DNA from 3 places in the Anaerofustis butyriciformans genome. Region 1 is predicted to be linked to each of the others. Evidence: predicted binding sites of a transcription regulator. Region 1 holds the regulator's gene; each other region holds the start of a gene.
The links. Region 1 encodes NrdR, which represses ribonucleotide reductase genes. Its sites were predicted from a motif close to CACNANATNTNGTG; they were not measured.

Region 2: the regulator NrdR is predicted to act here: its motif matches at 1,301-1,314, upstream of V2W16_RS10415 (anaerobic ribonucleoside triphosphate reductase).
Region 3: the regulator NrdR is predicted to act here: its motif matches at 1,195-1,208, upstream of V2W16_RS01330 (vitamin B12-dependent ribonucleotide reductase).

What each region holds. Positions count from the first base shown of each region.
Region 1 covers NZ_JAYFFH010000007.1:102,302-104,587, forward strand. The annotation lists gene putP (sodium/proline symporter PutP) at 1-1,103, shown strand, start outside; gene nrdR (transcriptional regulator NrdR) at 1,231-1,695, shown strand; gene V2W16_RS09465 (NUDIX hydrolase) at 1,695-2,231, shown strand.
Region 2 covers NZ_JAYFFH010000010.1:6,339-8,624, reverse strand. The annotation lists gene V2W16_RS10415 (anaerobic ribonucleoside triphosphate reductase) at 1-1,202, opposite strand, end outside; gene V2W16_RS10410 (YwaF family protein) at 1,468-2,220, opposite strand.
Region 3 covers NZ_JAYFFH010000001.1:275,742-278,027, forward strand. The annotation lists gene aroE (shikimate dehydrogenase) at 1-592, shown strand, start outside; gene V2W16_RS01325 (shikimate kinase) at 595-1,104, shown strand; gene V2W16_RS01330 (vitamin B12-dependent ribonucleotide reductase) at 1,238-2,286, shown strand, end outside.

The DNA of each region.
Region 1 (2,286 bases):
CAGGATTCGCTGCTTGCGGTAAATTATTCTCAAGTTTATTTGGTATTGATTATTTTACCGCAATGGTTGTAAGTGCAGTGGTTATTATTTTATATACAGCAATGGGAGGTTTCCTTGCTGCAAGCACTACAGATTTTATTCAAAGTATAATCATGTCAGTTGCTCTTGTTATTATTCTTGTTTTTGGAATAAGTGCCGCAGGCGGTATGGATATGGTAATAAACAATGCAAAAGAACTTCCCGGATATTTGAGTATGGTTTCAACTCATAATATGACAACGGGCAGCGCTGAAAGTTACGGCTTTTTAACAATCGTTTCAAAAATGGCTTGGGGACTTGGCTATTTTGGAATGCCTCATATATTACTTCGTTTTATGGCTATTGAAGATAAAGACAAACTTAAAATTTCAAGAAGAGTTGCTTCTATATGGGTTGTAATTTCTATGTTTGCTTCTATTTTGATAGGTATAATTGGTTATGGAATGACAAAAGCATCTGTTATTCCATTCCTTGAAGGAACATCTTCTGAAACAGTAATAGTTAAAATTGCAAATGTACTAAGTACACATGGATGGATATTTGCTTGTTTTGCCGGTGTAATACTTGCAGGTATTCTTGCTTCAACAATGTCTACTGCGGATTCACAACTTCTTGCTGCTTCTTCAAGTGTATCTGAAAACATTATAGGTGGTTTCTTTGGTAAAGAACTTGATGGTAAAAAGAGAATGGTTGTAGCAAGAGGATGTCTTATTGCAATTGCTGTTCTTGGTATTTTCCTTGCAAAAGATCCAAACAGCTCAGTATTCTCTATTGTATCATTTGCATGGGCAGGTTTTGGTGCTGTATTTGGACCAGTTGTATTATTTGCTCTTTTCTGGAGAAGAGCTAATAAATACGGTGCAATTGCTTCAATGATTTCCGGTGGGGCTATGGTATTCTTATGGAAATACGTTATAAGTAATTTAGGCGGTTTATTTGATATTTATGAATTATTACCAGCTTTCTTAACAGGTTGTATATTTATGGTTGTGGTAAGTCTTCTTACTCCTGAACCTGAAAAAGAAATAACTGATGAATATGATAAAGTACAAAGTTTATTATAATTTTTCTTAAAAGCGGAGTTATCCGCTTTTTTATTTTTGTTTAAATAATTTATATATTCTTAAGGTTGAGTTAAATAAAAATATATTATATAATTTTTATATATTTTAGGAACGAAAGGTGATAAAAATGAAGTGTCCACATTGCGGTTTTAGCGAAAGTAAAGTTATAGATTCAAGACCTACTGATGATAATACGGCTATAAGAAGGAGAAGAGAGTGTTTATCTTGTGCAAAAAGATTTACAACTTATGAAAAAATAGAAACGATACCTTTAATTGTAGTTAAGAAAAATGGTACTAGAGAAGCTTTTGACAGAAATAAACTTATGAACGGTATAATAAAATCATGTGAAAAAAGACCTGTTTCTATTGAGCAGATAGAACATGTTGTAAATGAAATAGAAAGTAATATTCAAAAAATAGCAAAGAAAGAAATACCATCAAATTTAATAGGTGAAGAGATAATGAAATACCTAAAAGATTTAGATGAAGTTTCTTATGTAAGATTTGCTTCTGTTTATAGACAGTTTAAAGATGTAAATAGCTTTATGGATGAACTTAAAAGTATGTTAAACGAGCGAGGAAATAAATAATGGAAATAAAAGAAACCGTTATTAAAACCGAAAAGCTTTTAAGTGGGAATATATTTGATGTAAAAAGAGATACTGTCATACTTTCAAACGGAAATGAAGCAACAAGAGATAATGTTGAACATATGGGAGCTTGTGCTATTTTAGCAATAGATGAATATGATAATGTTATTTTAGTAAAACAGTTTAGATGCTCTATTTATGATGTTACAGATGAAATTCCCGCTGGTAAATTAGAAAAGGGAGAAGATCCTGATGTTGCAGCTTTAAGAGAACTCGAAGAAGAGACAGGATATACTTCTCGTAATATAATCCCATATATGAAATTTTATCCTGATATAGGATTAGGTAATCAATTAATATATGTATATTTAGCAAAGGATTTGGTTAAAACCTGTCAAGATTTGGATGATGATGAGTTTATAAATGTATATAAAATAAATATAAAAGAATTAAAACAAAAGATTTTTGAAGGAAAAATAACAGATTCAAAAATTATTGTTCCCTTTCTTAAATATTGTTTAGAAAATAATATTTAAACAGTCATAAAATATAAATAAGGACATACCCTTTATTAATAGGGCATGTCTTTTT
Region 2 (2,286 bases), on a different contig from region 1:
GGATTATAATTTATTCCTTCTTTTACTTTAAAGATTTGAACAGGGAATATAGGAGTTTCTCCGTTTCCAAGTCCTGCTTTTGTTGCAAGAAGAATATTTTTTATAATCATTCTACCTTCACTTGAAGTATCTGTTCCATAGTTAATTGAACTGAAAGGAACTTGCGCACCGGCTCTTGAATGCATTGTATTTAAGTTATGTACCAATGCTTCCATTGCTTGATATGTTGCTTTATCTGTTTCTTTTAGAGAGCTTTTCTTTGTAAATGAAATCAATGTATCAATATCTTTATGAGCCAATTTATCTAAAGCTTCTCTTTCAAGCTTCATAAACTCTTCATTATCATCTAATTGTGGATAAAGTCCGCTTTTTTCTTCTATTTCTTTATATAATTCTTTTGCAACTTCTTCGCCGTTTTCCATGCCTGCAAGAAGTTCCAATGCTTTACCCATATTAGTTACATATATTTTCTTATAAGTTTTTTCAACCCCTGCAGCTAAATCATAATCAAATTTTGGAATACTTTGTCCACCATGTTGATCATTTTGGTTTGATTGAATAGCTATACAAGCAAGAGCAGAATAAGTTCTTATATCTTTTGGCTCTCTTATATATCCGTTACCTGTTGAAAATCCACCTTTAAATAATTTTGTTAAATCGATTTGACAACAAGTTGTAGTTAAAGTATAAAAATCTAAATCGTGAATATGAATATCACCTTTTGAATGAGCCGCAGCATGTTTTTCATCTAAAATAAACATACCATAGAAGTTTTTTGCACCTTCAGAACCATATTTAAGCATAGTTCCCATTGCAGTATCACCGTTAATATTGGCATTTTCTCTTTTTACATCATTTTCTATTGAGCTTTTGAAAGTTAAATCTTCATAAATTTTCATAAGAGTTGTGTTCATTTCTCTTACTTTATTTCTTTCGGCTCTATATAAAATATAATTTTTAGCTGTTTTGGCATGTCCGCTTTCAATTAATGTCTTTTCCACTATATCTTGTATTTGTTCAACAGTAGGAATAATATCAACATATCTTTCATTTAATATTTTATCAACTTGATCAGAAAGTTCTCTGGCTATTTGATAATCTTGTCCGCCAACAGCTTCCGCAGCCTTATAAATGGCCTCTGTTATTTTCCTTTTTTCGTATTTGCTTGTTCTTCCGTCTCTTTTTAAAATCTCTGTTACCATACTTCATTTTCTCCAATTATATATTAATAAAATTATATTTCGTACTGACCGTATTCAATTATATATTGTATATATAACTTTGTCAAGGATAAAAAAAACACAAGATATTGTGTTTTATCTCTTTTGCCTTACAATACAATGCTTTTATGTAATAAAATATTTTTATTGTTATGTTTAACATTATTTTATACTTTAATTTACTATCGTTTTTATTTTTTAATAACTTTTATCCAATAAAAAAAGACTAATGATTTTACATTAGTCTTTATACAATTTCTTCCATTTTATTTTGTCTTGAATAAGCTATCTGCAATGGGGCATACATAAGTACCCAAACAAATAATACAAGTGACAAAGCTGCAGGAATATAAAAATTTCCAAACACATTATATAGTATCTCAAGTGGAGAGCCTGGTGCAGGAGAACTTAAAAACATAAAATTTGTTCCCCACGCTTTATTCATAAAATATACGGGAACGGCAATTATACCAACTAACAATGCTGTCTTTGGCAAAACTTTATAATTAGGTTTTAATCTTCCACTATATAAAAGCATAAATACAAATACAACAAGCCATGCATGAATGGTAAAAGAATTTATGCATGAAAAATGAAGCATTGGATATTCTGTCCAATCAGGGAATAATAATGCTGCCATCGCTCCGGGAAGAGAAAGTGCATATAAATATTCACCGCAAATTTTCCCAGGTTTAAAAGCATACCAAAAAGTAAAAAATATTGATATACCGCATAAATGAAATGGTAAATGCCCAAGATTAAAAGTTCCTGCATAAATATGAATAATATCTTTAATTATTTCTTGTATAACTATAACTATTGCAAAAATTTTTAATATTTTATTTTGTTTTTCATAATCTGCTTTTTTAAACATACGACACATATAAACTATAAATAGCGTTATAGCAAAAAGCCATGTTAAATGCTCAACTCCATATGTATTCCATGTTAAATTTAAAGGTATGTCTTCTGGTCTTGAAAAAAAATATTTTAATGTCATTTATTCTAATCCTTATTTTTTATTGTAACAGTAAATTAAATAATTTTAATTTCTCAATTTTGATGT
Region 3 (2,286 bases), on a different contig from region 1:
TTTGGATTTTATAAGCGAAGAGGCTGAAAAAATCGGTGCCGTTAATACAATAAAAAATGTTAACGGAAAACTTTACGGATATAATACCGATTATTATGGCTTTATGTATCAGCTTAACGTGAACAATGTAGAAATAAATAATAGTAGGGTTGTAATACTAGGCAGCGGCGGCGCAAGCAAGGCCGTTATTTCTTGCGTTAAGGATTTAGGTGCAAAAGAAGTTTATTTGGTAAGTCGTAACAAAAGCGACAAACAATCTAAAAATGACGTTAATTTAATCGACTATGAAGATTTAAAAGAAATAAAAGCTCAGGTAATAATAAATACAACACCTGTTGGAATGTATCCTAAAGTTGATTTTTCTCCTGTTAATGAAGATATAATCAAAAACTTTGATTACGTAATTGATGTTGTTTATAATCCGCTAAAAACAAAGTTTATGGAAATAGGCGAAAACTTAGATAAGAAAACTTGCGGCGGAATTGAAATGCTTATTATGCAAGGTTTAAAATCTGAAGAAATATGGAATGACTTTGTAATTTCAAAAGAAGATACAAATAAGATTATATCCAAACTTAAAAAGGAAATATAAAAATGCAAAAGAATATTTTATTAATCGGTATGCCGGGCTGTGGTAAAAGCAGTATAGGTAAGGAACTGGCAAAAGAGCTTGGTTTAACTTTTATAGATATGGATAATTACATTGAAGAAAAGACAAACAAAAAAATCAGTGAAATATTTAAAGACGGTGAAGAAAGTTTTAGAGATATAGAAACCTTTTATTCAAAAGAGCTTTCAAAATTAAACTCCACTCTTATTTCTTCAGGAGGCGGAATAGTCACAAGGAAAGAAAACATTGATTATTTTAAACAAACAAGCATAATAGTATTTATAAACAGAAGTGTTGAAAATATATTAAAATCCAAAAATCTCGGTAAAGACAGACCACTTCTAAAAAATAACGAAGAACATATTTATAATTTGTATAATAACAGAATTGGTTTATATAAAAAATACTGTGATATTGAAGTAAGCAATAACGGTTATTTTAAAAACTGTATAGAAAACATAATTAAAGAATTAAATAAAAAGAACGTTTTATAGCGTTCTTTTTTTGTTTTTTTGTTATAGAAAACGTATTGCAATTACAATAATAAATGATATACTAATAATTGTATTAATGTATGTAATTTATACTATATGTTGTAGAATATTTTACATAAGAAAGGTGAACTATATGGATAATTTAAGTGTAAACAATATTTTCAAAAGACGTTTTACCAAAAGACTAGAAGAAGATAACAGCATTACGGTTTATGATTTATTTGAATATAAAACCGTAGATGTAGAGATTTTTGATTATAAAACACAAAAAAACATTTTTGAAATGCATGATTTGGAATTCCCTGAATTTTATTCAAAAAATGCATGTAATATCATAGCATCAAAATATTTTAGAAAAGCAGGGGTAGGAAAAGATAACGGACACGAAACAAGCATAAAGCAAGTAGTGGATAGAATGGTAGGATTTTGGGCAGATGCTCTTGTTGATGAAGGGCTTATAACAACTCAAAATCAATATAATATTTTTTATGATGAAGTAGCTTATGCTCTTTTAAATCAAATGTGGGCTCCAAACTCTCCACAATGGTTTAACACAGGAATAAAGAGAAACTATGGCATAAGCGGTGAAAGTGACAATATGTTCTACTTTGACCCTGAAAGCAGAAGTGTAAAGAAGAGTAAAGACAGATACACAAGAACACAAGCATCAGCCTGCTTTATTCTTTCTATAAAAGATACATTGCTTGGTGATAATTCTATTTCTGAACAATACGTTACAGAAACAAAGTTATTTAAAGGCGGTTCAGGGGTAGGAACTAACTTTTCTAATTTAAGAGCAGTAAACGAAAAACTTTCAAGCGGCGGAAAATCTTCTGGTATGATGAGCTTTTTAAAAGGTTTTGACAGAAATGCCGGAGCAATAAAAAGCGGTGGAACAACAAGAAGAGCCGCAAAAATGGTTATAGCCGATATTGACCATCCTGAAATTGAAGATTTTATTTCATGGAAAGCAAGAGAAGAAGACAAAGTAAGAGCTCTTGGCAAAATGGGATATGATACTTCAATGGACGGTGAAGCATATCAAACAGTAAGCGGACAAAATGGAAATAACTCTGTAAGACTAAATAGAGAATTTATGGAAAAAGTCTTAAACTTAAGAGAAAATCCTGATGCTACTTTTGAACTTAAAGGAAGAGTTGATGAAGAAGTAAATAAGGAAGT